DNA from 2 places in the Noviherbaspirillum sp. FW303-A3 genome. Region 1 is predicted to be linked to the other one. Evidence: predicted binding sites of a transcription regulator. Region 1 holds the regulator's gene; the other holds the start of a gene.
The links. Region 1 encodes NrdR, which represses ribonucleotide reductase genes. Its sites were predicted from a motif close to CACNANATNTNGTG; they were not measured.
Positions count from the first base shown of each region.

Region 2: AC3WOY_RS18285 (ribonucleoside-diphosphate reductase subunit alpha) is a predicted target of NrdR. The motif match lies at 3,104-3,117, and genes of this name have one in related genera.

Region 1 covers NZ_JBYTAZ010000001.1:1,071,061-1,086,190, reverse strand. Annotated here, with positions in the region: gene AC3WOY_RS05320 (Ni/Fe hydrogenase subunit alpha) at 1-599, opposite strand, end outside; gene AC3WOY_RS05315 (NADH-quinone oxidoreductase subunit B family protein) at 610-1,161, opposite strand; gene AC3WOY_RS05310 (2Fe-2S iron-sulfur cluster-binding protein) at 1,163-1,876, opposite strand; gene AC3WOY_RS05305 (NAD(P)H-dependent oxidoreductase subunit E) at 1,869-3,671, opposite strand; gene AC3WOY_RS05300 (HupE/UreJ family protein) at 3,978-4,562, shown strand; tRNA gene AC3WOY_RS05295 (tRNA-Lys) at 4,663-4,738, opposite strand; gene ybgF (tol-pal system protein YbgF) at 4,851-5,600, opposite strand; gene pal (peptidoglycan-associated lipoprotein Pal) at 5,714-6,238, opposite strand; gene tolB (Tol-Pal system beta propeller repeat protein TolB) at 6,276-7,547, opposite strand; gene tolA (cell envelope integrity protein TolA) at 7,554-8,420, opposite strand; gene AC3WOY_RS05270 (ExbD/TolR family protein) at 8,417-8,854, opposite strand; gene tolQ (protein TolQ) at 8,854-9,555, opposite strand; gene ybgC (tol-pal system-associated acyl-CoA thioesterase) at 9,635-10,054, opposite strand; gene AC3WOY_RS05255 (SDR family NAD(P)-dependent oxidoreductase) at 10,101-10,847, opposite strand; ZMP/ZTP riboswitch at 10,998-11,102, shown strand; gene glyA (serine hydroxymethyltransferase) at 11,192-12,436, shown strand; gene nrdR (transcriptional regulator NrdR) at 12,578-13,048, shown strand; gene pilV (type IV pilus modification protein PilV) at 13,122-13,691, shown strand; gene AC3WOY_RS05235 (PilW family protein) at 13,707-14,648, shown strand; gene AC3WOY_RS05230 (pilus assembly PilX family protein) at 14,651-15,130, shown strand, end outside.
Region 2 covers NZ_JBYTAZ010000001.1:3,787,576-3,802,705, reverse strand. Annotated here, with positions in the region: gene AC3WOY_RS18285 (ribonucleoside-diphosphate reductase subunit alpha) at 1-2,874, opposite strand, end outside; gene ampD (1,6-anhydro-N-acetylmuramyl-L-alanine amidase AmpD) at 3,222-3,824, opposite strand; gene AC3WOY_RS18275 (sigma-54-dependent transcriptional regulator) at 3,821-5,281, opposite strand; gene AC3WOY_RS18270 (sensor histidine kinase) at 5,316-6,998, opposite strand; gene AC3WOY_RS18265 (PP0621 family protein) at 6,995-7,243, opposite strand; gene AC3WOY_RS18260 (cytochrome C assembly family protein) at 7,240-8,049, opposite strand; gene AC3WOY_RS18255 (sigma-54-dependent transcriptional regulator) at 8,146-9,468, opposite strand; gene AC3WOY_RS18250 (sensor histidine kinase) at 9,473-11,296, opposite strand; gene AC3WOY_RS18245 (ABC transporter substrate-binding protein) at 11,430-12,563, opposite strand; gene ffh (signal recognition particle protein) at 12,856-14,226, shown strand; gene AC3WOY_RS18235 (SWIB/MDM2 domain-containing protein) at 14,716-15,130, shown strand, end outside.

The sequences.
Region 1 (15,130 bases):
TTGCGGAGCAGGTCGCGTTCTTCGACGCTGAGCGACTTGTTCATCCCGCCCGGTATCGAGCCGGTGCCATGCACGCGCTTGCCCGAGGTGATGCGGATGACTTCCTGACCGTACTTGCGCAGCAGCACACCGCGTTTGGCTGCATCCGGATACTGGCGGGCGACGCCGACGATATTGCGCAATGCGACTTCGCTGTCGAAGCCGAACAGCAGGTCCGGCGAGCACAGGTGGTACAGGTGCAGGGCATGCGACTGCAGCATCTGGCCGTAGTGCATCAGCCGGCGCAGCTTCTCGGCGGTCGGCGTGATCTGCTTCGCGCCGACGATCAGGTCGAGCGCCTTCGATGCCGCCAGGTTGTGGCTGACCGGGCAGATACCGCACAGGCGCTGCACCATCACCGGCACTTCCCAGTAGGGACGGCCTTCGATGAATTTTTCAAAGCCGCGGAATTCGACGATGTGCAGGCGCACCTGCTGCACCTGGTTCTTGTCGTCGAGCAGGATGGTGACCTTGCCGTGTCCTTCCACGCGGGACACGGGTTCGATGGCGACGCGGCGCAGGTTTTCCGGTTGGGCCGCTGTTTCGAGGCTGGAAATCATAGGGGTGTTCTCAATCGAAATGGATCAGCGGGTAATCGAGGTTGGGCTCGCGTCCGGCCAGCAGGTCGGTCAGCACCTTCCAGATCGTATCGCCGGACGGCGGGCAGCCGGGGATGGAGTAATCCACATGCACGACTTCATGCAGTGGATACACCTTGTCGAGCAGCAGCGGCAGTTCCGGATCGTTGGGAATGCCGGAGTTGCTCATGCCGCGGCGGTCGACATATACCTTGTTCATCACGTCTTCGAGCGGAAGCGCATTGCGTTGTGCCGGCAGTCCACCGTTGATCGCGCAGGCGCCGATGGCAATGAGGGTCTTGCAGTTGGCCCGGAACTCGCGCAGCACGTGCACGTTCTCCGCATTGCAGAGTCCGCCTTCGATGATGCCGATGTCGCACGGCCCGCAATGCTTGATGTCGGTCAGCGGCGAACGGTCGAAGTCGACCAGGTCGATCAGCTGCAGCAGGCGTTCGTCGATATCCAGGAAGGACATGTGGCAGCCGAAGCAGCCGGCCAGCGAAGTGGTCGCGACGCGAACCTTGGATGAGGCGGAGGCTGTCACGTCACTTTTCCTTTCGTTCAATGGCGGTGAACATGCTGATCGGCTTTTCATCGTAGGTCCGTTCGCCGATCGGCACGGCGAAACCCTTGCGCTTGGGCAGGATGGCGCCGACCGGGCAGACTTTCGCGGCCTTGTCGTCAGCAGAGAAATTCGTGTCGCCCAGCTTGCCTGAAGCGGAGTTGACGATCAAGCGGGTATGGATGCCGCGTCCGGTCAAGCCAAACACGTTCTTGCCATCCACATCCCGGCTCGCGCGTACACACAGTGAACACAGGATGCAGCGGTTGGTATCGAGCAGGAAATCGGGATGCGACGCATCGACCGGGCGGTTCGGGAAGAACTGCGGGTAGTGCGGCGTCATCATCTTCATGTCGTAGGCCGTGGCCTGCAGCTGGCAGTTGCCGCTCTTCTCGCAGGACGGGCAGAAGTGGTTGCCTTCGACGAACAGCATCTGGATCAGCGACAGACGCTCTTCGTGCAGCACCGCCGTGTCGCTTTCCACGACGAGGCCATCCTGTGCAAGCGTGGTGCAGGATGCGATGAAGCGTTCACCGACCTTGACCGTGCATACCTTGCAGGAGCCATGCGGCTTCAGGTCGGGGTGATAGCACAGGTAGGGCAGGTAATGGCCGGCGTCCATTGCCGCCTGGATGATGGTCTGTCCAGGCGTGAACGGGATGGTCTTCCCGTCAAGGGTAAATGTATGTTCACTCATGTTCTTCACCGAGATGGGCTGCGGCGTCGTCGCGCTGCGTCAGGCGGCGTGCCGTCGCGAGGGAGCCGTCGAGGTCGAATGCGGGCACGAAGTTCTTGTGCAGCAGGCGGCGTTCATAGGCCGGCCTGAACTTGACAATGGTTTCCAGTACCGGATTGCATGCCGAGTGGCCGAGGCCGCAGTGGCTGAGCTTGAAGAGGTGCTTGTTCAGTTCCTTGATTTCCGTGAAATCGGCGGGCGAGCCCTTGCCTGCTTCCAGCTTGTCCATCATGTTGACGAGCAGCGAGGTGCCGACCCGGCAGGGCGTGCAGAAGCCGCAGCTTTCATGCGCAAAGAAGTGCGTGAAGTTGCGCGCCACCTCGAACATGTCGCGGCTGTTGTTGAACACCATGAAGGAACCGGCGGTCGGAATATCTTCGAAGGCGATCGCGCGCCCGAACTCGTCGGGCGCAATGCAGACACCGGCGGCGCCGCTGATCTGCACGGCCTGCACGTTGTGTGCGCCGCAGTCGGCAAGAACCTGCGCAACGGTGACGCCGAACGGGTATTCGTAGATGCCCGGCCGGTCGCAGTCGCCGGAAATGCTCAGGAGCTTGGTTCCGGTCGATTTCGGCGTGCCCAGTTTCGCGTACCACTCTCCGCCCTTGCGCGCGATCATGCAAGTCTTGAGCAGCGTTTCGACGTTGTTCACGACGGTCGGCTGGTTGAGATAGCCGCTGGTGACGGGGAAGGGCGGGCGGTTGCGGGGCGTGCCGCGCTTGCCTTCGAGCGATTCGATGAGTGCCGATTCCTCGCCGCAGACATAGGCGCCCGCACCGAGGTGGATCTCGATATCGAAATCGAATCCCTGCTTGCCCTGGATGGATTTGCCGAGCAGGCCTTGCGTACGGCGGCGTGCGAGCACCGCATTCAGCGGCTCCAGCAGGTAGCGGTATTCGCCGCGCAGGTAGAGGAAGCCGCGGCGCGCATTGATGACGGACGCGCAGATGGTCATGCCTTCAAACACCTGGTCGGCGCATGAGGTGAGCAGCACCCGGTCCTTGAACGTGCCAGGCTCGCCTTCGTCCGCATTGCAGACGACATAGTGATCGGTCCCGGGGGCCTTGCGGCACAGTTCCCACTTCAGCCCGGTATGGAAGCCCGCGCCGCCGCGGCCGCGCAGGTTCGACGCCTTGATCTGTTCCAGCATGCCGTCGCTGCCAAGCGCCAGCGCAGCCGCGATCGCTTCGCCGGGCTTGAAGCCATCCTTCAGCAGGACGTCGGCACGGCGGATATTGTCCGTGACCTGGAAGAAGCCGGACGGCCAATGGTCGACGGGCACTTCCTTGCGGATCAGTTCGCAGATCTGGTCGATGCGCTCCGCCGTGAGGCGGGTAATGGCGCGCGTGTTGACCAGCATGGCAGGTCCCTGGTCGCACATGCCGGTGCACGAGGTGGTATCGATGCTGACCAGGCCATCCGGTGAAACCTCGCCGCGCTTGATGCCGAAATGGGCCGTCATGCGATCAAGCAGGGCCATGTTGTCGAGCATGCGGTCGGTGATGTTGTCGCTGAAGAGGACGCGATACTTGCCGACCGGTTCGGTATAGAGGAAGGAGTAAAACCCTGCGACGGCTTCGATCTTGGTGCGCGGCACCTTCAGTGCGGCTTCCAGGCTGTCGATGATGTCAGGCGAAATCCATCCGCGCTGCTCCTGCACTTCGCGCAGGATCTGCAGCATGTAGGTGGCGTCGGCGCCGTAGCGGTCGACGATGGCGCGGACACAGTGGTCGGCGTCTGTGCGCGGGGCGGTCATGTCTGTGCGGGTCCTTGGAAAAACGACAGGGCGGAAGAATCTTGTGTATGAGGCGGGATGTCAATCAAGCGGATCAAATAAAGCGAAAGGTCTTGTCCTGCGACAGGTTCTTGCCTGTCCGTCATTGCTCGGTACCCCTTTGGCATGTTGTCCATGCGCCTGAATTGTGCATGACGCAAGTCTCGTGCCGGTTCGCCAGGACGTCGGTACGAATTCTGCAAATTCCTTGATCTGCGCGCTATCGCGTGCACGACGTGGATGCCTAGAATGCGCGTCCGCTTAAACATGAAGTCACAGGGAGAACACATGACACTGCCGCTGAAAATGGCTGGCGTAGCCGTACCGGCGGCGCTTATGGCCGCTGTGCCGGCCTTCGCGCACAACGAGGGAATCCTTCACGCAACCGGATTTGCTGCCGGTTTCACGCATCCGCTTTCAGGCTTGGATCACTTGCTGGCAATGGTGGCGGTTGGCTGGTGGGCGACGCAGAACCAGCGCCGGGCGATGTGGATACTGCCGCTGGTGTTTTCGATGATGCTGATGACAGGCCTGATTTTGGGAATAAGCGGTATTCATATTCCCATTGTTGAGAGCGGCATTGCCGGTTCGGTCCTTGCGCTCGGACTGCTGATCGCCTTCACGGTGCGCTTGCCGGTTGGAACGGCTGCGACGCTGATCGGTGGATTCGCACTGCTGCACGGTCTCGCGCACGGCATCGAGATGCAGGCAGGTACGTCGGTCGGTATGTATGCGGCAGGCCTGATGTTCGCTACCCTGGCATTGCATGTGGCGGGTGTGCTGGCTGGAAGGGCAACGCTGTCGAATCGCGCCGCGCGTCTTGTCGGCGCTGCCGTTGCCGCGATAGGAGCCTGGCTGCTCGCCTTTGCCTGAGCAGACGCACAGCGTCAGAAAAAGCTGCTCGGTCGAGCGGCTTTTTGTTGGGCGCTACAAATGAAAACGGCTCCCATCGCTGGGAGCCGTTTTGTTTTTCTGGTAGGCCGTGCGGGACTCGAACCTGCGACCAACGGATTAAAAGTCCGCTGCTCTACCAACTGAGCTAACGACCCGAAAGAACGAAATTATATGGAAGTTTCATGCTACCTGTCAAATCACTCATGTTAATTTTTTTCAGGAGCAAGAATAATGCGTCCGGCGGGGAATTTGCCGCCGGGGCAAAACTTACTTCAATACAGCCAGACGCTCCTTCGCCGTCTGCGCTGCCGGCGCATCCGGATACTGGGCGATCAGGGTTTCCAGGGTTTTCTTTGCCGCGGCCTTGTCCTTGAGCTCCATGTAGCAGCTCGCGATATTGAGCAGCGCGTCTGGCGCCTTGGGATTGTCCGGATAGTTCTTCACCACCACCTGCTGCGCCGTGATCGCGTTCTTGTAGTCGCGCTGGGCGTAGTAAGTGTTGCCGAGCCAGTATTGCGCCGAAGGGGCAAGGCCGGATTCGGGGTAACGGCGTGTGAAGTCGTAGAAAGACGCGCCGGCATTGCGGTAATCGCCGGCCTTGAAGTAGGCGAGGGCGGCATCGTACGCCTTCTGTTCGCCCTGTTCCATCATGACTTCCTTGCCGTCGATCGTGACCTTCTGCGGCTCGAGCTTGCGCACGCGGTTGTCGAGATCGACGTAGAAATCCTTCTGGCGCTTCTGCGTGTTCGCCAGCTCATTGGTCAGGATCTCGATCTGGCCGCGCAGGCGGGCGATTTCCTGGCGCAATTGTTCATTCTGGTTGTTCAAGTCGAGGCTGTTGCTCTTGTCCGCCTTCGCGTTGATTTCCGACTGCATGTTGTTGAGCCGGGCGCGGATGTCGAGAATGGCCTTGCGCGCCTCCTCGTCCTCGAACAGCGCCGCCTGCGATTGCAGGGGCAGCAAAGAAAACGCGGCCACGAAGGCCGCTGCAAGTGATGATTTGATGGTCTTGTTCATGATCGCTCTTGAACGCCTCGTAACCGGTTGTGCCCTTGTCGGGATCCCCTTCCCGCAGAGCAGGGAAGGGGGCGGGGGATGAGTTTTGGAGACCGCCACCCATCACTGCAGTATTACTGATAAGCGATGTCGGCGCGGCGGTTTTCTGCCCATGCAGCTTCGTCGCTGCCTTGTGCCTTCGGCTTCTCTTCGCCGAACGACACGGCTTCCACTTGCGCGTCGGAGACGCCGAGCAGGTTCAGCGACTTGCGGACGGCTTCAGCGCGCTTCTGGCCCAGTGCCAGGTTGTACTCGCGGCCGCCGCGTTCGTCGGTGTTGCCCTGGATGATGACCTTGCGGCCCTTGTTTGCAACCAGGTACTTGGCGTGGGCTTCGACCACCGGCTTGAACTCGTCCTTGACGATGAAGCTGTCGTAATCGAAGTAGACGCTGCGCTTGGCCAGGATACCCTTCGGATCGTTCAGCGGGTCGGTGGAACCGGTGGTGATCGGAGCAATGGTACGTGCATCGGCGGTGCCGGTCGGGGTGGCGCTGCGCTCTTCTACCTTGACATTGTCATCCAGCTTGACCGAAGAGCCGCAGGCGGTGAGTGCAAAAACGCCCGCGAGCATGAGGGCAAGAGTGGTGGTGTTACGCATTAGTGGTTCTCCCAAGTAAAAATTTCCAAAACCCATATTATTTCATGAACGGGCCCCATGTGGGCTCCCGGATGTCGCCTGTCTGGGTTGTCAGGCGGTGTTTGACGCGGCCATCCACCGACACGACGGCCAGCGCGCCGCGACGGCCTGCTTCGGTGGCGTACATGACGTACTTGCCATTCGGCGAGAAGCTCGGCGACTCGTCCTTCGCCGTGTCGGAAATGCGCAGTTCCTGGCCGCTTTGCAGGTCGAGGATGTACAGCTGGAAACGCCCTTCGCGACGCGAGATGTAGGCCAGGCTCTTGCCGTCGGGGGAGACGCGCGGGCTGATGTTGTAGCTTCCCGAGAAGGTGATGCGCTGCGCATCGCCGCCATTGACGCTCATGCGGTAGATCTGCGGTCCGCCGCTGCGGTCGCTGGTGAAATAGACGAACTGGCCGTCGGCGGAAAACTGTGGTTCGGTCTCGATACCGTTGGTGTTGGTCAGCTGGCGCAGGCCGCTGCCGTCGGCATTGACGATATAGACTTGCGTAAAGCCGTTGCGCGACAGGGCCAGCGCCAACCTGCTGCCATCCGGCGACCACGAGGGCGCGGAATTGCTGCCGCGGTGGTTGGCGATGATGGTGCGCTGGCGGCTGGTCAGGTCCTGTACGTAGACCACCGGCTTCTTGGCTTCGAACGACACATAGGCGACCTTGGTGCCGTCCGGCGACCATGCGGGCGAGATGATCGGCTCGTTCGAGCGCAGGGCGACCTGCGTGCCTTCGCCGTCGGAATCGGCTACTTCAAGGCGGTATTCGTTGCCGGACTTGGTCACATAGGCGATCCGCGTCGCAAAAGCGCCGCGCACGCCAATCAGCTTTTCATAGATGTCGTCGGCGATCTTGTGTGCAGCCACGCGGAGCCGGTCCGGTCCTGCTACCTGGCCAAAACCGGACAGGTTCGCCGACTTCACTGTATCCAGCAGGCGATAGCGCACGTCGTAACGGCCATCCGCCAGGCGGTGCACGCTGCCGACCACCAGTGCATCCGCGCCCTGGGCCTTCCACTCGCCATAGTTGACCGGAGTGGTTTCCGACATCGTGTTGCCCGTGTCGAGGATCTTGAAATAGCCGCTGCGCGCAAGGTCGGCCTTGATGATCGCCGTGACCTGGTGCGGCGCCATGGTCTCGTCGGCAAAGCCGGCAATGGCGATCGGGATCTGGGTCGCGCCGACGCCGGAGGTTTCCACCCGCAGCTGCGCCTGCGCCAAGCCGGAGAGGCAGAAGGCGAAGACGGCGAACCCGCGCAAGAAAAGATTTTTCATCATGGTTGCTTACTGGTCTTTCGGTTTATGGATGCCAATAAAAGTAGCGGGGACAGAGCCGGACTTGTCCCGAGGATAGGGCTGCGAACGCTCGATCGCGCGGGACACTGCTTCGTCAAAGCCGGGTACACCCGAACCCTTCAGCTTGCGTATGCCCGCTACCGAGCCGTCCGGCAACAGACGAACCTCATATTCTACCGGCGGGTTGCCCGGCAGGCCTTCAGGCACGATGAACGCGATGTTCGAGCGGATCTTCGCCGCGATGCGTTGCACGTAATCGCCGTCGGCGCGGCCGCCTTGCGACTTCGGTGCTTCGCCCGTGCCGCCAGTGCCTACGGCGCCGGTCATGCGCTTCAGCTCATCCTCGCGCATTTTCGCCAGCAGCTTTTGATCGGCTTCTTCCTTGCGCTTCTTGTCTTCGGCTTCCTTCTTCGCCTTGTCCGCCTTTGCCTTTTCCTGGCGCTTGGCTTCCTCCAGCTTGGCCAGCTTTTCCTTTTCTTCCTCGAGGCGCTTCTTCTCCCGGGCTTCTTCTTCCAGGCGTTTCTTCTTTTCTTCTTCCTTGCGCTTCTTTTCCTTCTCCAGCGCGATGTCAGGCTTGACGACCGGCGGCTCCTCGACCTTAGGCTTCGGCGGCTCCTTGATCACCGGCTTGGGATCCGGTTCGGGTTCCTTCTCCTTCGGCGGCTCCGGCAACGGCGCCGCTTCGCGCGGTACCGGATCCCAGACCTCGGCTTCGATCGTCACCGGCGTCTCGTTCTGCCAGGCGACACCGATCCAGAGGAACAGGAATAGCGCGGCATGGACCAGCGCCGCAAAAGTGAGCGCACGTCCGCCGCCGGGTTCCTTCGGGACGATGTACGGGGTTGCTTCTGTCATTGCTTCGTCGCCAGCCCCACGCGGGTAATGCCGATTTTCTTGGCTTCCGAAATCACCTGGATCACTTCGTCGTACTTGATGTCCTTGTCCGCCGAAATCATCACCGGCAGTTCGGGATTGGCTGTGTGCATGGTCTTCAGTTTCTGTACGAGCGCGCTGCGGCCGCCGACCTTCTCGGGCTGGGCGCTGGCGCCCTTGCCGCCATTGAGGCCGATGGTCGCGGTGGTGTCAGGCTTCAGCGAAATCTGGATGTACTCGGTCGGCGGCAGCGCGGATTTCGCCGCCGTCGGCAGGTTGATGACGCCGGGATTGGTGAGCGGCGCCGCGACCATGAAAATCACGAGCAGCACCAGCATCACGTCGATGTATGGAACGACATTGATTTCCGACTTGAACTTGCGGCTGCGTCCGCCTCGCATGGAGCTGTTGGCCATCAGCGTACCTGTCGCTGGAGGATGTTCGAGAACTCTTCGATGAAGCTCTCGAAACGGATCGCCAGGCGATCGATGTCGTGCGAGTAGCGGTTGTAGGCGACGACCGCCGGGATCGCGGCGAACAGACCGATCGCAGTGGCGATCAGCGCTTCCGCGATGCCGGGCGCCACTGACGCCAGCGTTGCCTGCTGCACATTGGCCAAGCCACGGAATGCGTTCATGATGCCCCACACCGTGCCGAACAGGCCGACGTAAGGCGATACCGAACCGACCGAAGCGAGGAAGGCGAGGTGCGACTCCAGCGCATCCATTTCGCGCTGATAGGCCGCACGCATTGCACGGCGCGCGCCGTCGATCATGCTGCCCGGATCGACCGTTCCCTTGCCGGCGAACGTTGCCTTGCCCTTGATGAATTCGCCCATGCCCGATTCGAAGATGCGTTCCAGCGCGCCGCTCTTGCCGCCACTGCGGCGGCGGTTCGACGTTGCCTCTTCATACAGCGCGTTCAGGTTGCCGCCGGACCAGAAGGCGCGCTCGAAATCCTCGGTTTGCGTCTGGGCGCTGCGGATGGCGAACATCTTCCGGAAGATGTACGTCCAGCTCATGATCGACACGAGCAGCAGCAGGGCCATGACGAGCTGCACCAGCAGGGAGGCATTGCTGATCAGGGAAATGAAAGACAGGTCTTGAGTGACAGTCATGTGTATCTGTTAAATGTTTGCAAATGGGTCCCGCGGCACGACCTGCTGCATGGGCGCAGTCGTCGCGAGGCGGGGAAATTCATCCAGTATTCTTTATCCGGTCCAGTACTTCTTCCGGGATGGGGCTTGGCCGGAATGTGCGCGTATCCACGCAACCGACCTTGATGCGTCCGCTGGCGAGCAGCTGGCGATCCTCTCCCTCGATGCGCCAGGCTTCTTGTATGAATTGCACGGAGGCACGTCCGAGCCGTTCGACAACGACGGAGAGTTTCAGTTCATCATCTAATTTCGCGGGGGCATGATAATCGACCGCCGTGCTTTTGACCACGAACATTACATGATGTGACACTGTCAGGAGTTGCTGGCCGATGCCGGCTGCGCGAAGCCATTCGGTCCGCGCCCGCTCGAAGAATTTCAGGTAATTTGCATAAAAGACAACGCCGCCGGCGTCGGTGTCTTCGTAGTAGACCCGGATATTCCAGGTGAAATCGGAAGTCATCGTCGCCGGATCCGTTCTCCGCGACGTGTTACGCAGGATTCGTTCATCAGGTGTTTCGCTTGATATTGAAGGGAGAGAAGCCCTGGCAGGTGGGCATCATCTCGATGTAATTGATATTCACGTGCGGCGGCAGGGTCGCGATCCAGAACGCCGTCTCGGCGATGTCTTTCGCGGTCAGCGGCACCGTGCCCTCATAGACCTTGGCTGCAGCGGCGTCGTCCTTCAGGCGCACGTTCGAAAACTCCGTGCCTCCGCACAGGCCGGGCGCAATGTTGGTCGCGCGCACGCCGGTGCCGACGAGGTCGGCGCGCAGGTTCATCGTGAACTGGTCGACGAAGGCCTTGGTTGCGCCATACACGTTGCCGCCCGGGTAGGGATAGGTGCCTGCCACCGAGCCGATGTTGATGACGGTTCCGCGCCCGCGCGCCACCATGCCGGGCAGGATCGCGTGCGTCATGGTGACCAGGCCCTTGCAGTTGGTATCGATCATGGTTTCCCATTCATCGAGCGAAGCCTTGTGCGCCGGCTCGATGCCGAGCGCGAGGCCGGCATTGTTGACGAGAACGTCAACCTCCTTCCATTCCACGGGGAGTGCCGCAAGCGCGGCGTTGATCGATGCCTTGTCGCTCACGTCCATGGCAATCGGCAGGAGCGATGTGCCGAGTTCGGCGGCGAGGTCATCCAGGCGTTCCTTGCGGCGTCCGGTGGCAATCACCTTGTGGCCTGCCTGGGCAAATCTGCGGGCCATTTCGGCGCCAAAACCGGAGGTTGCACCTGTAATCAGGACGATCATGTTGTTTTCCTTTCGTGCGGGCGGACGGTTGCCAAAATTGTAGCCGAAAGGGCGCACCTTCATCCGGCGGCATGCTCTCCGGCAGCAAATTCAGGATGGGGCCGGCCATCCTTGCCGAAAAATGGTGGCTATCTTACAATCTAGCTCCATTTCGTCTCACGTAACTGGCGAGAAGCCGGAGCAGCACTCCGGCGAAAAGGTGGGAATCCACCGGGGAACGTGAGACATCCATAGCCGTTCGCCTGGGCAGCCCAAATGGAATGCACGACTGAGGCTGCCTGTCTTCTTCCCTTGGCCCTCATTCGATTCAGGCAAACCCGATTTGCAATCGATTGGAGTTTTTCATGTTCGCAAAAGACCACACCATTGCCAAAGTCGATCCCGAACTTTGGTCCGCCATCCAGCAGGAAAACAAGCGCCAGCAAGATCATATCGAGCTGATCGCTTCCGAAAACTACACCTCGCCAGCCGTGATGGAAGCGCAGGGTTCCCAGCTCACCAACAAGTATGCCGAAGGCTATCCGGGCAAGCGCTACTACGGCGGCTGCGAGTACGTCGACATCGCCGAGTCCCTGGCCATCAGCCGCCTGAAGGAACTCTACGGCGCGGAAGCCGCCAATGTGCAGCCGAACTCCGGTTCGCAAGCCAACCAGGGCGTGTTCTTCGCCATGCTCAAGCCGGGTGACACCATCATGGGCATGTCGCTCGCCGAAGGCGGCCACCTGACCCACGGCATGGCGCTCAACATGTCCGGCAAGTGGTTCAACGTCGTTTCCTACGGCCTGAACGAGAAGGAAGAGATCGACTACGACGCGATGGAACGCCTCGCGCACGAGAAGAAGCCGAAGCTGATCATCGCCGGCGCATCCGCCTACGCGCTGCGCATCGACTTCGAGCGCTTCGCCAAGGTCGCCAAGGACGTCGGCGCCTACTTCATGGTCGACATGGCCCACTATGCCGGCCTGATCGCCGCGGGCGTCTACCCGAACCCGGTACCGTATGCCGACTTCGTCACCTCGACCACGCACAAGTCCCTGCGCGGCCCGCGCGGCGGCGTGATCCTGATGAAGGCCGAACATGAGAAGGCGATCAACTCCGCGATCTTCCCCGGCATCCAGGGCGGTCCGCTGATGCACGTCATCGCCGGCAAGGCTGTCGCTTTCAAGGAAGCGCTGTCGCCGGAATTCAAGGCTTACCAGCAGCAAGTCGTGAAGAACGCCGACGCGCTGGCAAAGACCCTGATTTCCCGTGGCCTGCGCATCGTTTCCGGCCGTACCGAATCGCACGTGATGCTGGTCGACCTGCGCGCCAAGAAGATTACCGGCAAGGAGGCTGAAGCCATCCTCGGTTCCGCACACATGACCTGCAACAAGAACGCCATTCCGAACGATCCGGAAAAGCCGTTCGTCACCTCCGGCATCCGCCTCGGCAGTCCGGCGATGACGACTCGCGGCTTCAAGGAAGCGGAAGCGGTCAAGGTCGGCAACCTGATCGCCGACGTGCTCGACAATCCGCACGATGCCGCTACCATCGAGCGCGTGAAGGCGGAAGTGAAGAAGCTGACCGACGCCTTCCCGGTCTACGCGTAAAGCCTGCAAATAACGTTACACTGATCGCCATCCCATGAGCATGGGATGGCGGAATTTGCAAAAAGATAACAAAATTGCTTTATTGATAATGCCGTGCGTGCCTTGAACCGGGCGCACTCAAGATAGGGCTGCGGCAGCGCCATGAAATGTCCCTTCTGTCACCACGAAGACACCCAGGTCATCGACACACGCGTGTCCGAGGAAGGGGACACCATTCGCCGCCGTCGGCGCTGCGCGCATTGCGACAAGCGTTTCACCACCTATGAACGCATCGAATTGTCGATGCCCGTCATCGTCAAGAAAAACGGCAGCCGTGCCGATTTCGACCCCTCCAAGCTACGTGCCAGCCTCATGCTCGCGCTCCGCAAGCGCCCCGTATCCGCCGAAGCCGTCGACGCCGCCATCCATCGCATTGAAGAAAAACTGCTTTCGTCAGGCGCGAGGGAAGTGATATCTGGCCATATCGGCGAACTCGTCATGCGCGAGCTCAAGCGCCTCGACAAGATTGCATACATTCGCTTTGCCTCCGTCTACAAGAGCTTTGAAGATGTAGCGGAATTCCAGGACGCGATCGCCGAAGTCGGCCGCGAGCGCAAAACTCCAGTCAAGTAAGCCTGTTTTCCCGCGCCGGAGATTTTGCACGCCAAAAATGTTGCATAAATGACAATTAATGTGGGGTGACAGAATGAAAGTGACGTTGACGCGCCAGATCGGCTTTTCCATGACGGAAGTCCTGGTCTCCATACTTCTCCTGTCTTCAGGCGTCGTGGGCACGCTCGGCCTTCAACTAGCCTCCACACGGACCACGCAACAATCGTCCTACCAGACGATGGCCTTGCTGCTTGCTGGTGAAATTGCCGATACCGTCGGCGCCATGATGTCGGATGAACGGTATGCAGGTGTTGTCGAACCCCTGTTCGACATGGACTACACATCGATACCCGGAGCACCGCCGGCGTCCGGAAGTTCCTGTCATTTTTCCATGTGCGGGGCGAGCGATTTCGCGGCTTTCGAAATCAATGAATGGAAAGCGCATCTCGCGGCAAATTTTCCCACGGCACGCCTGCGTGTCTGCCGGGACGGCAATCCCTGGAATGAAGAAGCGCATGCATACAAGTGGGACTGCAGCACCGATTCCGCCGAAGCCCCATTCGTGGTCAAGGTAGGCTGGAAGCTGAAGAATCCCGGCGGAAGCTATTCGACCGATGGCAGCAGTTTTCCGCCAAGCGTGGTCATCCCGGTTTCCTCGATTTAACGGAGGGCGGACCGCATGCGGAAAGTCACTGCTCGTCCCGCCGGACATGCGCGCGAATGCGGCGTGACACTCGTCGAATTGATGGTCTCGATGGCCATCGGACTGTTTGTCGTCGCAGTCGCCACCGTCGTGCTGGTTTCCGCGAAGTCCGGCTACGTCGCGCAAACCGAGAGCGCCCAGATCCTTGATACAGGGCGCCACGCAATCGACATCCTGTCCCGCACCGTCCGCCAGGCGTCCTACTTCCACTGGGATGGCACCGATTTCAGTTCTCTCTTGGCGGACGACGGGCCGGCTGTCATTGGGATGGATGCCCGCAGCCTGAAGAGCCGCTCCGAGGACATTTCTTCACCGGTTGCCCGTTCGATCAATGGAAGCGATGTCCTTGCTGTCCGAATTGGCGGTTCCGGAGACGGGAGCAATGGCGACGGCTCGGTACTGAATTGCGCCGGCTTCGGTATTGGAACGGGTGACGCATCGGCAAGGCGTGAGCGCGGGTGGAGCATCTTCTATGTCGCCGAAGACGTCAGCGGCGAACCGGAGCTGTACTGCAAGTATCCCGGCGAAGAGGGCTGGGCGGCGCAGGCCATTGCCCGTGGGGTCGAATCATTCCAGGTGTTGTACGGGCTGGACACGGATGGCGACGGCTACCCGAACTCGGTGGTGAACGCGTCGGCGGTTGACGCGATGGCCAAGGATCCCGCGGACAAGTACGGCCCATGGAAGAAGGTGGTCGAGGTGAAGGTGGCGGTTCTCGTTCGCGGCGCCAATGCCGTCACGATGGAGCGGGCATCCAGGGATTATGACCTCTTCGGCGAGCCTTATTCTTCTGCCCATGCGGCGCGTGACAGGGGAGTGCGGATACAGGTTTCGGAATTGCCCAAGGCGGTCCGGAATCGCGCACGCAAGGTGTTCGCGACAACCGTCTGGCTGCGCAATCGACCGCCTGGAGGATGAGCATGCGGCGAATTTTTCCGCTCGGGCGCGAGGAGGGCGCCGCGCTGATTGTATGTCTGCTGATGATGGTGGTCATTCTCCTGTTCGGAACATCCGCCGCGCAGGTCGCCATTCAGGAGGAAAAGGCGTCGCGCCACGAACGTGACCGGTTCGTGGCCTTCGCCGCGTCCGAGGCGGCATTGAAGGATGCCGAGCTCGATATCGAAAAATCCCTGAGAGTCGCGCTCTACATGAAAGAAGCGGCGGATCGTGCTGGAGGCTATTGCGAAGCGGGCGCGGCCAATCCTTTGCTCGGACTGTGCCGACCGGCCGCGCCGGACATGTTCCCCGTCTGGCAGCAACTCCACCATGACCCGGAGATGATCTCGGTCCCGCTCGGTTATTTCACTGGGCGGAGCAGTGCGCTGGTCGACAGTGCGACTCCGCCGCGCTACCTGATCGAGGTCTTTCCCGATGCGCCCCCGCATCCGGAAAGTGCGGAC
Region 2 (15,130 bases), 2.7 Mb from region 1:
GCCCGGACGCAGCGTGCACACCGGACCGGCGACTTCGGTCGGGATAGCCATGCCGGTAGCGAAGGCATCCGCCGCTGTGCCGCCCATGTTGGCCGACACCGCGTTGAGCGCGCCGGCCTTGGAGGTCGACTTCTCGGCGTGGGTCGCGCCGATGGTGCGCAGGTAGTAGGTGGTCTTCAGGCCGCGCAACCAGGCGAGCTTGTAGGTCTCGTCGAGCTTCTTGCCGGAGGCGCCCGCCATATAAATATTGAGCGATTGCGCCTGGTCAATCCACTTCTGGCGGCGCGAGGCAGCTTCGACCAGCCACTTCGGATCGACTTCAAACGCGGTGGCGTAGATGTCGCGCAGGTCTTGCGGAATGCGATCGATCTTGGCCAGGCTGCCGTCGAAGTACTTCAGATCGGCAACCATCACCTCGTCCCACAGGCCGCGTGCCTTGAGGTCGCGCACCAGGTTCTCGTTGATCTCGGTAAATTCGCCGGAGAGGTTCGACTTCACATACAGATTCTGATAGGTCGGCTCAATGCAGGCGGACACGTCGATGATGTTGGAGATCGTCGCGGTCGGCGCGATCGCCACACAGTTCGAGTTGCGCATGCCGTGGGTCTTGATGCGGTCGCGCAGGGATGCCCAGTCCATCGATTCCGAGGTATCGACTTCCAGGTAGCCGCCGCGCTCTTCGGCCAGCAGCTTCAGGGAATCCTGCGGGAGGATGCCGCGATCCCACAGCGAACCGCGGTAGGAGCTGTAACGGCCGCGCTCTTCCGCCAGTTCGGTCGATGCCCAGTAGGCGTAGTAGCAGACGGCTTCCATCGAGCGGTCGGCGAACTCCACCGCATCCATCGAGGCGTACGGCACGCGCATCATGTGCAGGCAGTCCTGGAAGCCCATGATGCCCATGCCGACCGGACGGTGGCGCAGGTTGGAGTCGCGCGCTTTCTTGACGGCGTAATAGTTAATATCAATCACGTTGTCCAGCATGCGCATCGCGGTGCGGATGGTCTTCTGCAGCTTGGCGTGGTCGAGCTTGCCATCCTTCATGTGTGCCGGCAGGTTGACGGAGCCGAGGTTGCAGACCGCGATTTCGGAATCGTTGGTGTTCAGCGTGATCTCGGTGCACAGGTTGGAACTGTGGACGACGCCGACATGCTGCTGCGGGGAACGGATGTTGCACGGATCCTTGAAGGTGATCCACGGATGGCCGGTCTCGAACAGCATGGACAGCATCTTGCGCCACAGGTCCATGGCCAGGATCTTCTTGAACAGCTTCAGCTCGCCGCGGGCCGCCTTGGCTTCGTAGCCGAGGTAGGCTTCCTCGAAGGCGCGGCCGAACTTGTCGTGCAGGTCGGGAACGTCGGACGGCGAGAACAGGGTCCACTCGCCCTTTTCCATCACGCGCTTCATGAACAGGTCGGGAATCCAGTTCGCGGTGTTCATGTCGTGGGTGCGGCGGCGGTCGTCGCCGGTGTTCTTGCGCAGGTCGAGGAATTCCTCGATGTCCATGTGCCAGGTTTCCAGGTAGGCACAAACCGCGCCCTTGCGCTTGCCGCCCTGGTTGACCGCGACGGCGGTGTCGTTAACCACTTTCAGGAACGGGACCACGCCCTGGGACTTGCCGTTGGTGCCTTTAATATGAGCACCGAGCGCGCGCACCGGGGTCCAGTCGTTGCCCAGGCCGCCGGCGAACTTTGCCAGCAATGCGTTCTCTTTGATCGCTTCGTAAATGCCGTCCAGGTCGTCCGACACGGTGGTCAGGTAGCAGGAGGACAGCTGCGAACGCTGGGTGCCGGAGTTGAACAGCGTCGGCGTCGAGCTCATGAAGTCGAAGGACGACAGCAGGTTGTAGAACTCGATGGCGCGGGCTTCGCGGTCGATTTCGTTGAGGGCGAGCCCCATGGCGACGCGCATGTAGAAGGCCTGCGGCATCTCGATGCGGGTGCCCTGGATATGCAGGAAGTAGCGGTCGTACAGGGTCTGCAGGCCGAGGTAGCCGAACTGCAGGTCGCGTTCCGGCTTGATGGCGTCGGCCAGTTTCTTCAGGTCGAACTGCGACAGCTTGTCGTCCAGCAGGTCTGCGGCGATGCCCTTCTTGATGAATTTCGGGAAGTAATCAATATAGTGCTGCTGCGCGTCGGCCTGTGCGACTTCCTGGCCGAAGACTTCCTTGCGGATGGTGTGCATCAGGAGGCGTGCGGTGACCTTGCTATAGGCCGGGTCCTTTTCCATCAGCGCGCGGGCAGCCAGGATGGCGGACTTGTGCAGCTCTTCGACGGGCACGCCGTCGTACAAATTCTTGACGGTCTCGGCCAGGATGGCTTCGGCGTCGACATGCTTTTCGAGGCCGACGCAAGCGGACGTGATCAGGCTGCGGACCTGGTTGAGGTCAAGCGGACGACTCTGGCCGTTTTCGGTGACGTGCAACTGCGGTGCATCGACAGCCTTCGCGGATTGCTGCTGTGCACGCTCTTCCATGCGCTTGGCGCGATAGAGCACGTAGGCACGGGCGACATCGTGTTCGCCGGAACGCATCAGGGCCAGTTCGACCTGGTCCTGGACGTCTTCAATGTGGAAGGTGCCGCCGGCAGGCTGGCGGCGTACCAGCGCCGAAACCACGCCGGAGGTGAGCTGCTCGACCAGCTCGCGCACGCGTGCCGAGGCTGCGCCCTGGCCGCCGTTCACGGCGAGGAAGGCCTTGGTCATGGCGATCGAGATCTTCGACGGCTCGAAGCCGACGACCGCGCCGTTGCGGCGGATGATCTTGTAGTCGCCAAGGCTGACCGACAGCGTCGCGTGAGGTTCGGCTGACGGCGCTTGCGGCGTGACGAGACCGAATTCGGTGGTGGACTTCATGGAAATTTCTGGGGACGTATGCATCTAGCCTCCTTCGACTATAGGTGCCCGCAGCCATGCAGCTGCTTATTTATGGTTATTAATTAGAACGCCGGGTCATACCCGGGTTCACGTACTGCAGATGGCGCTTGCGGCATGTCGAAGACATGCATCGCTTTGCGCATCTGGGGGCGGAGCTGTTCAGGACTCGCCCGCCAACACACTTTGCACTGAGGTACAAGCTGAACAGCCCATAAATGGGAAATCGCAACACCACTATATCTAGTGGTATATGTTGCGACTGAGACTAATTCTAGTGTCAGCTCTGGGAGAGCGCAATATTTTTTTACTTGATCTGCAATAATTTTGACGCCGACAACCCGTTGACTTTTTCAGTCGACCATGAGCGGGAAGCGCGGAAGGAGTGCGATCTGCGCACCCTGCCCTTTGTGAATCAAGGACTTGCGGAAATACGGCCAGTCGAAGAAGGGACCGGGATCGGTCTTGCGGCCGGGGGCGATGTGTTCGTGTCCTGCAACATCGGCCAGGGGGTAGCGCGCGCACAGCGCGAGGGTCAGCGAGGCCAGCGATTCGTACTGGCGCGGGTCGAAGTCCTCGAAGTCGGTGCCCTCGAGTTCGATCCCGATGGAGAAATCATTGCAGCGTTCGCGGCCGCAAAAAGTGGACATGCCGGCATGCCAGGCGCGGTCGTTTGCCGACACGAACTGCAGCACCGTGCCGTCGCGCCGGATGAGAAAGTGCGCCGACACGCGCAGCGCACGCAACTGGTCGAAGTACGGGTGGGCGTCGCAATCGAGGCGATTGAGGAACAGGTCCTCTATATAAGGACCGCCGAACTCGCCAGGAGGCAGGCTGATGTTGTGGATCACCAGCAGGCTGACCGCCGTGCCCTCGGCACGCACATCGAAATTCGGCGACGGCGAGCGCGTCACGCCGGCGGCCCAGCCATCTTCGCCCAGTTGGAATCGTGTCATGTGTCCGGCTCGTGGATGTCCAGCCGCTGCATCCGGTAGCGCAGCTGGCGGAAGCTGATGCCCAGCAGCTCGGCGGCCTGCGTGCGGTTGAAGTGGGTCTTTGCGAGCGCGCGGCGGATAATCTCGCGTTCGACTTCGTCGAGATAGTCCGGCAGCGAATGCGGCAGCTCGCCCTCGGGAACGACCGGCGTCGGAGCGGGAGGGCGTTGAGGCGCGGCTGCGACCGGTTCCGGGGGCTGCACCAGGATGCTTTCTTCCGGTGCGGGTTGCGGCAGTGGCGCAGCTTCCGCCGGTACCGGACAGGACTTCAGCGCCAGGTCCCCAACCTCGATCACGCCATCGTTGGCGAAGGCCAGCGCGCGCTCAAGGATGTTTTCCAGCTCCCGCACGTTTCCGGGGAATGCGTAGGACTTCAGTGCATCGAGCGCCTCGGGCGACAGGACCGCCTTTCCTCCGGCCGGTGCGAGACGTTCGAGAAGCACGTCGGCCAGCAGTCCGATATCGTCGAGCCGTTCGCGCAGCGGCGGCAGGCGCAGTTCGATCACGTTCAGCCGGTAATACAGGTCCTGGCGGAAACGTCCCTTCTCGACACACTCCGCCAGGTTCTGATGGGTGGCGCTGATGATGCGCACATCGACCGGTTCCTCGACCGTCGCGCCGACCTTGCGCACGCGCCGCTCCTGGATGGCGCGCAGCAGCTTGACCTGCATCTGCAGAGGCAGGTCCGCGACCTCGTCGAGCATCAGCGTGCCGCCATTGGCCGCCTGGAAAAAACCGTCGCGATCCTCGCTGGCGCCGGTGAAGGCGCCCTTGCGATAGCCGAAGAACTCGGCTTCCATCAATGCCTCGGGGATGGCGCCGCAGTTGACCGCGATGAAGGATTTGTCCGCACGCGCGCTGTGGGCATGGATATCGCGCGCGGCCAGTTCCTTGCCGCTGCCCGACTCGCCGGTGATCGACACCGGCGCCATGCTGCGCGCCAGGCGCGCTATCTGCGAGCGCAGATCCTGCATGACCGGTGACTGGCCGGTCAGCCTGGAATGGATTTCGGTCGACGGACTGCTGGACGGGCCTGCACCGCTCTCTGCCTTGTGCATGCGCAGCGCCGATTGCACGAGCAGGCGGAGCTGGTCCAGCCCGACCGGCTTGGACAGGTAATCGAAGGCCCCGGCCTTGAGCGCGGCAACCGCATTGTCGGCGCTGCCGAAAGCGGTAATGACCGCGATCGGCGTGTTGCGGCAGGTACTGGCGACTTCGCGCACCAGATCAATGCCGACACCGTCCGGCAAGCGCATATCGGTCAGCACGAGTGCATATTCAGCCTGCGCAAGGCATGCCCGCGCGGCGGCCATGGACTCGGCACAGTCGACGTCCAGGCCCATCTTCACGAGCGTGATTTCGAGCAATTCACGCAGGTCGGCCTCATCGTCGATGACCAGGATACGGGGTGCAGTCATGGCAGCGGTTCAGTTCCTTCAGCTCAAGGCGAGGTCAGTTACGAACGGCAAAGCTGATGACGAATCGGCCGCTCGGCTCGTCGGCGCCATCGCTCGACATCCCCATGCGGTATTCATAGTCCAGCATCGCACCGTTATTCAAACACAATTCACGCGCCACGTAGAGTCCCAGCCCGGTGCCCTTGCTGGACGTCGTATAGAAAGGCTCGAACAGGTGCGCCCTTACTTCCGGCGTGATGGCGGGGCCGTCATCCTGTACATGCAGCTCCAGGCGGTTGGCCTGCGGTGAAATCACTTCCATGCGGATGCTGCCATCCTGCCCGCTGGCATAGCGAAGCGCATTGGACAGCAGGTTCACCACCACTTCGCGCAGGTGCAGGGGGTCGAACCGGACGCGATTGCCTGCCATGTTTCCCAACCTGATCATGCCCGGCGGCACGCGATGGCTTTCGAGGAACTCGTCCAGCAGCTCGCCCAGGAAGGGCTCCAGCTCCAGCGGATCGCTGTTCGCATGTGCCTTGCGGGAGAGCTTGAGGATGTCTTCGATCATCTGGTTCAGGCGAACCACGTTGTCGCCGACGATATTGAGCAGGCGCACTTGCGTCGGCTCGGCCACATCCTCCTTCAGCAGGGAGGCGGCATGCGCGATGGCCGATAGCGGGTTGCGCACTTCGTGGGCAATGCTGGCCGTCAGCCGCCCCATGGAGGCAAGCTTGAGCTGCTGCGCCTGGTTCTCGATCTCGGTGACGTCCTGCACGAAAATGACGGAGCGGTCCTCGGCCAGGCCGGCGCTCTCGACCTTCCCGAAGCGCAGCTTCAGGTGTGTGACGAGCTCGCGCCGCAGGTCGCGCGGCACGTTGCTGGTCGTATCGCCGGGTTTGATCATGACGAACGTGGACGCATCGTCATCCGCCTCCTGGCGGTTCCGCCATGCAAAGAAGGCATCGGCGATCGGTATCAGCGGCGGAAAGTCGGCGATCTTCCAGCGCGCCTTGCCCTTCGGCATGGCAAACCCGAGCATGCGCTCGGCGGCCGGATTGCCGGCGAATACTTCGGTATCGGCGCCGACCACCAGGATGCCGTCGCCCATGTCGGCAATCACCAGCCGGTTGATGGCTTCCTGGACCTGCAGTTCATGCCCGCGCTGGGCCGCCAGGCTCTCCTGCTTGATGAGCTTGGCTGCGAGGCGGTTGATCACATAGATCGCGGCAAAGAACGCTGCGCCGTACAGGCCGGCACGCGACGGAGAGACGTCGGACATGGAATGCAGCAACTGGTAGCCGCTTTCCGACAGCATGATCAGCGTGACGACGGAAACGAAGAACAGCGCGAGGATCAGCGGCGCCAGCACCGCCGCGCCGGCCAGCGGGAACAGGTACAGGATCGCCAGCCCGCTGCGCGCGCCGCCGGCCGACACGTACAGCAGCGAAATCGCGGCGATATCGACCATGAGCTGGATCAGCAGTTGGGTGATGAAATGCCGCTGCCAGTACACCGACGACAGCGCGAAGAGCACGGCCACCAACCCGTAGGCGACGAACATGTCCCAGCTGTCCGTGACCTCGACCGCTTCCACACCGCGAACGGCATTGAAGCCGAAATAGACCAGCAGGACGACCGCGATCACGATCCGCGTCACGCAGAATGTTTGCAGCGTACGCCAGAATGTTTCGCGGGTTGCCTTGAGCCGGGGGATGTGCATCCTGACGCGCGTCATGCGGAGGTGTCTGATGCGGAATGCTGCAAGCGATGCTCTTCGCAGCAGAACTTCATGCCGGATGGCACGGTGACGGCTTCCGAAGCCGGGAAGTAGGTGCCGCAGTGTGCGCAGCACACCATCGCTTCGGGCGTACCGGGCGGCGGCGGCGGATTGTCGCGCGCAGCCTTCACGCGCTGTTTCTTGCTGTGAGTCAGCCACATCGCGACAGCGAACGCGAGCAGCACCCACAACAGGATCTTCATGCAAGGCCCCGGTGCAGCACCACTTCCATGACGAAGCGGCTGCCGACATAGGCGAGCAGCAGGGTTGCAAAACCGGTCAGGGTGAAGCGCAGTGCGGTCTTTCCGCGCCAGCCGCGCCAGAAGCGGCCCGCGAGCAAGGCGCCGAACAATACCCAGGACAGCATCGTGAAGATCGTCTTGTGATCCCACTTGAAGGCGATGCCAAACAATTGTTCGGAGAACACGATCCCGGACAATACAGTCAGGGTCAGCAGCACGAAACCGAATCCGATCAGGCGGAAAAGCAGCTTTTCCATGGTCAGCAGCGCCGGAAGGCGGTCGATTGCAAGTCCGAGCCATCCGTGCTGCACGGCCCCCGGATGCGCATGGAGGCGCGACTCCTGCAACGCCATCAGGACGGCGTGGAAGGCGGCGATGGTCAGGCTGCTGTAGGCCAGGATGGCAATCGCCACATGCCAGGGGAACAACACGGACTTGCCCTCGAGCGGAACAACGCTGCCGGGGAAAAGAACCGGGAGAATCACGGCGAGCGCGGCAGTGGGCAATACCAGCACGCGCAGGCCGTCCAGCGTCAGGTTGCGGTTTTCAAGCCAGTACGCACCGACGGAAATCCACAGGGTCGCCGACAGCATGATGGCGAAACCGATGCGCAGCGAACCGGGACCGACCATGTCGACCCAGAGCGCGCCGCCGTGGAGCAGCCAGGCGACGGCCGTACCGGCGGAAATCACGCCGCGCTGCCTGGCCGGCAAGAATGCGCAGGTCGCATACAGCAGTGCCGCCAGGACGAAGAAATAGGTATGCATTGACGAAAAGGGAGGTAAACAGACCCTGAGTTTACACCATGTCTGACCGCAGCCGGACCGGAAGGAAACGAACAAGCATGGGACGGTGCCGGTTCGTCAATCCTGCGTCCTGCCGGCGGTCAGCTGATACTTTTTCAACTTGTCGTACAGGGTTTTTTTCGGGATGCCGAGACGGTCCGCGGCCGCAGCGACATTGCCTTCCTGCGAGGAAAGCGCTTCCGCAATGAGTGCGCGCTCATAGGCATCCACCCGTTGCGGCAGCGTGTCGCCGGCCTGTGCGTCCGGTGCTGTTGGCATTTCGGCCACACCGAGCACGAGGCGGTCGGCAAAGTTGCGCAACTCGCGGACATTGCCCGGCCAATCGCGCACTTGCCATTCCGCCATCTGCGCCATGCCCCATTGCGGCACCGGCCGCTGGTAGCGCAGCGCCGCTCCCTGCACGAAATGGGCAAGCAGCAAGGGAATGTCTTCGCGCCTGTCGGCCAGCCGCGGGAGCTCCATTCCCACCACGCTGATGCGGTAATACAGGTCCTCGCGGAACCCGCCCTGCGCGCTCAGCCGCAGCAGGTCGGCCTTGCTGGCGGCAATAATCCTGCAGTCGACATGGATCGGATCGTTGCCGCCCAGCCTTTCCAGGCGGCGCTCCTGCAGCACCCGCAATAGCTTCACCTGCAAGGCGAGCGGCATGCTTTCGATTTCATCGAGGAAAACCGTGCCACCGTTTGCATACTCCAGCTTGCCGATGCGGCGCTTCATCGCACTGGTAAAAGCCCCGGCCTCATGCCCGAAGATTTCGCTTTCGAATACGCTTTCCGGCAAAGCGGCGCAGTTGATGGCGACGAAGGGGCCCTTGCGGCCGCTCGCGCCATGCAGATGGCGCGCCACGACCTCCTTGCCGGTGCCGGTCTGGCCATTGATCAGCACGTCCGCCGGCGTCGGCCCGACCGAGCGGATCAGGGTGCGGATGCGTTCGATCGCGAGAGACTGGCCGATCAGTGCCGGCATGTCGGGGTGTGAAGCCCATGCCGCTTTCAGGCGCCGGTTCTCCATCACCAGCCGCCGCTTTTCCTGCGCGCGCCTGACCGTTTCCAGCAGGCGTTCGGCGGCAAACGGCTTTTCAATGAAATCGTAGGCGCCGGCGCGCATGGCATCCACCGCCATGCTGACGTCGCCATGGCCGGTCACGACAATCACCGGCAGGTCGGGATCGCTGGCAACCGCATCGGCCAGCAATTCCAGGCCGGATCGCCCCGGCAGGCGCACATCGGTCACCAGCACGCCGCCGAATCCTGCATGCAGCCATGATTGCGCCAGTTCCGCACTTTCGCAGGCACGCACCTCGAATCCGCCCAGCTCGAGCGTCTGCACGGTCGCCATGCGGACCGCCTGCTCATCCTCGACCAGGACGACTTCACCCATTGTTTCATGCAGCGACAAACTTGCCTCCCTCCTGATATGACACCTCCGCGGCCGGCAGCCGCACCACGAACTCGGCGCCGCCGCCGGCATGGTTCTGCGCGGTCAACTGTCCGTTCATGGCTTGCACGATCGACGATGAAATCGCCAGTCCCAGTCCCAATCCCTTACCCGATGCCTTGGTGGTGAAGAACGGTTCGAACAAGTGCGGCGCCACCTGCTCCGGAATGCCCGCGCCGCTGTCGCGGATCCGCACCAGCGCATCCCCTCCCTCACGCTCGAGGATCACCTCGACCTTGCGTACCGGCGCCGTTTCGACGGCATCGAGCGCATTGCGCAGCAGGTTGATCAGCACCTGTTCCGTCCTCACCGCGTCGCCGGTGATTTGCGCCGGCTGCCGGATGTCGACCTCGAACTGCACGTCGTGCCGGCGAAAATCGCTTTCAAGAAGGATGGCAGACGCCTGGACGGCCTGCGCCAGGTCGACCGTCGACACCGTTTCATGGCTCTTGCGCGCAAAGCCCTTGAGCTGCCCGATGATGGCGCCCATGCGGGCGCTGGCGGCGCTGATCTGCGCGAGGTTCTCGCCCGCCTTGTCGCCTTGCCCCCTTGCAAGGAAAGTCACCGCGTTGTCAGCGAAGGCGCGTATCGCAGCCAGCGGCTGGTTCAGTTCATGCGTCACGCCGGCGGCCATCTGCCCCAGCATCGCCAGCTTGCCAGCCTGCACCAGTTCGTTCTGCGTGGTTCGCAGCAGGTGTTCGGTTTCCTTCAGTTTTGCATACTTGGATTCCAGGCGCTGGTTGGCGTCGAGCAGCTCCCGGGTACGCTGCGCGATGTTCCTGTCGAGTTCCTCCGCCGCGCGCTGGAGCGCCTGGCGCGACGCCATGCGCTCCTCCAGACGCTTGCGCCGCTGGAGCACCGCCCAATAGGAAATCCCGGCGACGGCGGCCAGCAACGCTGCCGCGAGTGCGGCCAGTGCGGCCGGCCGCTGGATGCGTGCCTGCGACGGAAACAGCATCAGCTGCCAGCCCAGACGGCCGACCGGCTTGGCAAGATGCTCGTCGAAGCCGGCCTGCTCCGCTTTCGGCAAGGTGGCGATAGGAAGGATGTTCTGTCCGGCGTACTGCAGGGTGCCGCCCAGATACTTTCTTTCCTTTTCGTCCAGGGGACGCATGCTGTGGTAACGCCACGCCATCCTGTTGCTGAGGAAGACGACGCCGCTGGCGTCGGCGAGCGCGATCGGTTCTTCGCTGCTGCGCCAGGTTTCCTCGAACTCGGACAGACTGATCTTGACGGCGATAACACCTACCGGCACGGAAGGTTTCGACGCCCCGAGCGGATAGACCGGTTGCGCGATAAAGTACCCCGGCTCGCTGGTAGTGCTGCCGATGCCGTAGAAACGCCCTGCGCGCCCTTCCATCGCATCGCGGAAATACGGTCGGAATGCAAAGTTCTTGCCGACGAAGCTGAGCGAAAGGTCCCAGTTGCTGGAAGCGAGGGTGTTGCCGCTGCGATCCATCAAGTAGATGGCGCTGACCTTGGCCTGGCGCTGGATCGATTGCAGCGTAAGGTTCAGGCGCTGGATGAGCTCGCGGTCGTCCGGGCGCACGACGGCCGCCGGCACATCAGGATGGTAGGCCAGGGTATAGGGCAGGGTTTCGAACTTTTCCAGAACCGACTCCAGATCGAGCGCGATGATTTGCAGCTGGCGGTCGCCGGCGGCGTGGATGTCCTCGCGCGCCCTGTGCGCCGCCACCAGGTAGGCTGCAAGGACGACGGCGAGCACGCAGGCTGCCGCAAGGATGAGGAGCGCAGGGCGTTTGCTGAACATTCGGTCTTCCGTGCCGTCCTCTGAAAAGGAGATGCCTGTGCCGCCGTCCGCGGAAAACGGATGGCTGTCGTTCAATACATGGAAATCGTTCGTAATATTACCCCCTGCGAACATCCATCGGTGCCGCCGTCGGTCACCGTACAAAGCGGCCGCCCTTCCCGATCATGGTCAGCTCGACGAACTCGCTGCCCGTATGGTCGTCCGGCCCGTAGGTCACGAGCAGGCCACCCAGGTCGACCTTCCGCATCGATTCCATCGCGCGAATGAAGGATTCCCTGGTCAGGTTGCGCCCCGCCCTGCGCAACCCCTCGACCAGCACCTTCGCCGCGACAAAGCCCTCCATTGCGGCATAGGAAACGGTTGCGCCGCCGGCAGCTGCGACCGACTTGAACTCCTGGCCGAGCGGAGTCGACACCAAGTGCGGCGCCGGGGTCACCTGCGACACGATCACGCCGACGCCATCGGCGCCAAGGTTCCTGACGAAGGACTGCGAGGAATTGTTCGACAAGGTCATCACCTGCATCCTGCTGCCGGCAGCGCGCAGCCGCTTGATCAATTCGGTTGTCGTAGTCGCCGAACCGACAATGATGAGCGCCTGGGGATTGGCCTGGAGCGCCGCCCGCATGGTCGCTTGGATGTCTGGCCTGGCCCGGTCGAACTTCGCGACGAGCGCCGCCCGCAGTCCGTTCGCCTTCATCGCCGCGCCGAACCCGGCCAGCGCATCCCTGCCAAAGGAGTCGTCGACATGCACGATGCCGATCTCGCGCACGCCCACCGTGGAAAAGTGCTCCACCGCCTTGATGACCTCATCCTGGTATTTCGCCCTGACATTGAACAACAGGCGGTTGACCGGCGAATGGAAGACGGCGGCGCCTGTGCTCGGCGCTACCAATGGCACACTGCCAGGGAGCAGCACTGGAAGAATGGCCTCGGTGTGCGGCGTCGCGCGATTGAGGAACATGGCAAAGACGCGTTCCTCGCGCACCAGCCTGGCGGCGTTGGCGGCAGCGATGGCCGGATCGAACCGGTCGTCCAGTGTCCGCAGCACGATCTTTCGCCCATGCACGCCACCGGTACGATTGATGGAATCGATGTACGTCCGGGCTCCCTCGTTCATCTCCTTGACTGCTCCGGCGATCTGCCCGGTCAGCGGCACGGTTTGCCCGATCAGGATCATCTTGTCGGTGACGCCGTCCTCGGCCGCGGCGCTGGTTGCTGCAGCGAAGGCAAACACAGCGATAAGCGCCTTCGTCCAGTTTTCTGCCATGAATTTTCCTCGCAAAGTAACGGTCAAATGAACCTGGCAAACTTGCATCCGGTTAAGCGGACGCATTCCATGCAGCCTCTGTGCCACCATGTCCGGTACGACCACATCACGTGAAATCGGGCCGAGACAGCTTTCTGCGGACGAAAAACCGCACACCGCGACGACGGCTTATGCGGATTTCCGCCTTGGCACTGCCGCAGGGAATGGATGCGGCATCGGGTAAAATGGAGGCTGTCCCTGCGGCCAGGCTTTCCGCACCGGCCCTCCCCCTTTTCTTGATACATCGTCATCCATGCTCGACAACCTGACACAACGACTGGCGAAAGTCGTCAAAACGATGCGCGGCGAAGCGCGCCTGACCGAGACCAACACGGCAGAAATGCTGCGCGAAGTGCGCCTGGCCCTGCTCGAGGCCGACGTCGCCCTGCCCGCCGTGCGCGAATTCATCGCCAAGGTGAAAGAAAAGGCGGTGGGCGAAGAGGTCATCGGCTCGCTCACGCCAGGACAGGCTCTGGTCGGCGTGGTTCAGCGCGAGCTGGCCTCACTGATGGGCGCCGACCTCGGTCCCGAAGCATCGCAGCTCAATTTCGCCACCCAACCGCCGGCGATCATCCTCATGGCCGGCCTGCAGGGCGCGGGCAAGACCACTACCGTCGGCAAGCTCGCAAAGTACCTGAAGGAGGAAAAAAAGAAGAAGGTGCTGACCGTTTCCGCCGACGTGTATCGCCCTGCGGCGATCGGCCAGTTGCAGACTGTCACGGGCCAGGTCGGCGCCGACTTCTTCCCCTCCTCACCCACCGACAAGCCGGTCGATATCGCGCTGGCCGCCCTCGACTACGCGAAAAGGCACTATCACGACGTGCTGATCGTCGATACTGCCGGCCGCCTGGGCATCGACGAAGTGATGATGCAGGAGATTGCCGCCCTGCATGCCGCCCTGAAACCGATCGAGACCTTGTTCGTGGTCGACGCCATGCTCGGCCAGGATGCGATCAACACCGCCAAGGCCTTCAACGACGCCCTGCCCCTCACCGGCGTGGTGCTGACCAAGCTCGACGGCGACTCACGCGGCGGCGCCGCCCTCTCGGTGCGCCACGTCACCGGCAAGCCGGTCAAGTTCGCCGGTGTGGCAGAGAAGCTGGATGGCCTGGAAGCCTTCGATCCGCAGCGCATGGCCAACCGTATCCTCGGCATGGGCGACATCCTGGCCCTGGTCGAGGAAGCGCGCAAAGGCGTCGACGTCGAGGCGGCCAAGGACCTGGCGGAGAAGATCAAGGGCGGCGGCAAGTTCGACCTGAACGACTTCAAGGCCCAGCTTTCCCAGATGAAGAAGATGGGCGGCCTCTCCGGCCTGCTCGACAAGCTGCCCGCGCAACTGCAGCAGGCGGCAGGCAATGCCGACATGGGCCAGGCCGAAAAGCAGGTGCGCCGCATGGAGGGCATCATCAATGCGATGACGCCCCAGGAGCGCGCCAAGCCGGAACTCATCAAGGCCTCGCGCAAGCGCCGCATTGCTGCCGGGGCCGGTGTCCAGGTGCAGGAAGTCAACCGCATGCTGTCCCAGTTCGAGCAGATGCAGTCGATGATGAAGAAGCTCAAGGGCGGCGGCATGATGAAGATGATGCGCAACATGAAGGGCATGCTGCCCGGCGGAATGCGCTGATCCCCCTCTGACAACCACCCTCAATGATGCCCCTGTTGACCGGGGCATCCCTTCGAGGGAGCCGACGCTCCCTCTGAAGCACCAGACTCCATCCCCAATCCCCCCTCTGCGCAGCCCCCATTGGCGCGACGAAGACAGTCCTACAAGGACTGCATGGAGCGGTGCTTCCAAAATACCCCGTCGCTCGGAGAGCCAATGCCAGCAAGGCTCTCCGGCCCATTACATTATTCGACGACATCCGCGTGAAGGCGCCTTCGATGCTCTCTCCGAGGCCTACTCGAGGCGCCAGAGGGAAGCCCCTAGAGAGGAGTCCGCATGCTCAAAGAGGGTCACTCAGCGTTTTCTCCTATGAAGATCGCGTGGCACAGAGCACACAAATTCATGCGAAAACGATCAAAAAACACTTGCATCCCTATGAAAACCGCACCACTATTACCGGTGCGTGATTTGACGCAATTTCCCAACACATTCTGTGAAGGAGGCTCGAAGATGGCAACAGCCAAGAAACCCGCGGCCAAGGCAGCCGCCAAGAAGGCAGCTCCTGCAAAGAAGGCAGCAGCTAAACCCGCAGCAAAGAAGGCCGCTCCTGCAAAGAAGGCAGCAGCCAAGCCCGTAGCAAAGAAGGCAGCTCCTGCAAAGAAGGCAGCAGCCAAGCCCGTAGCAAAGAAGGCAGCAGCAAAGCCGGCAGCAAAGAAGGCCGCTCCTGCAAAGAAGGTCGCCGCCAAGAAGCCGGCAGCCAAGAAGGTAGCAAAGCCGAAGACCCCGCGTAAGCCGAACGCAGCGTTCATGAAGCCGATGACGCCGTCCGCCACCCTGGGTGCAGTGATCGGTGCAAATCCGCTGCCGCGCACGGAAGTGACCAAGAAGGTCTGGGACTACATCAAGAAGAACAAGCTGCAGGACC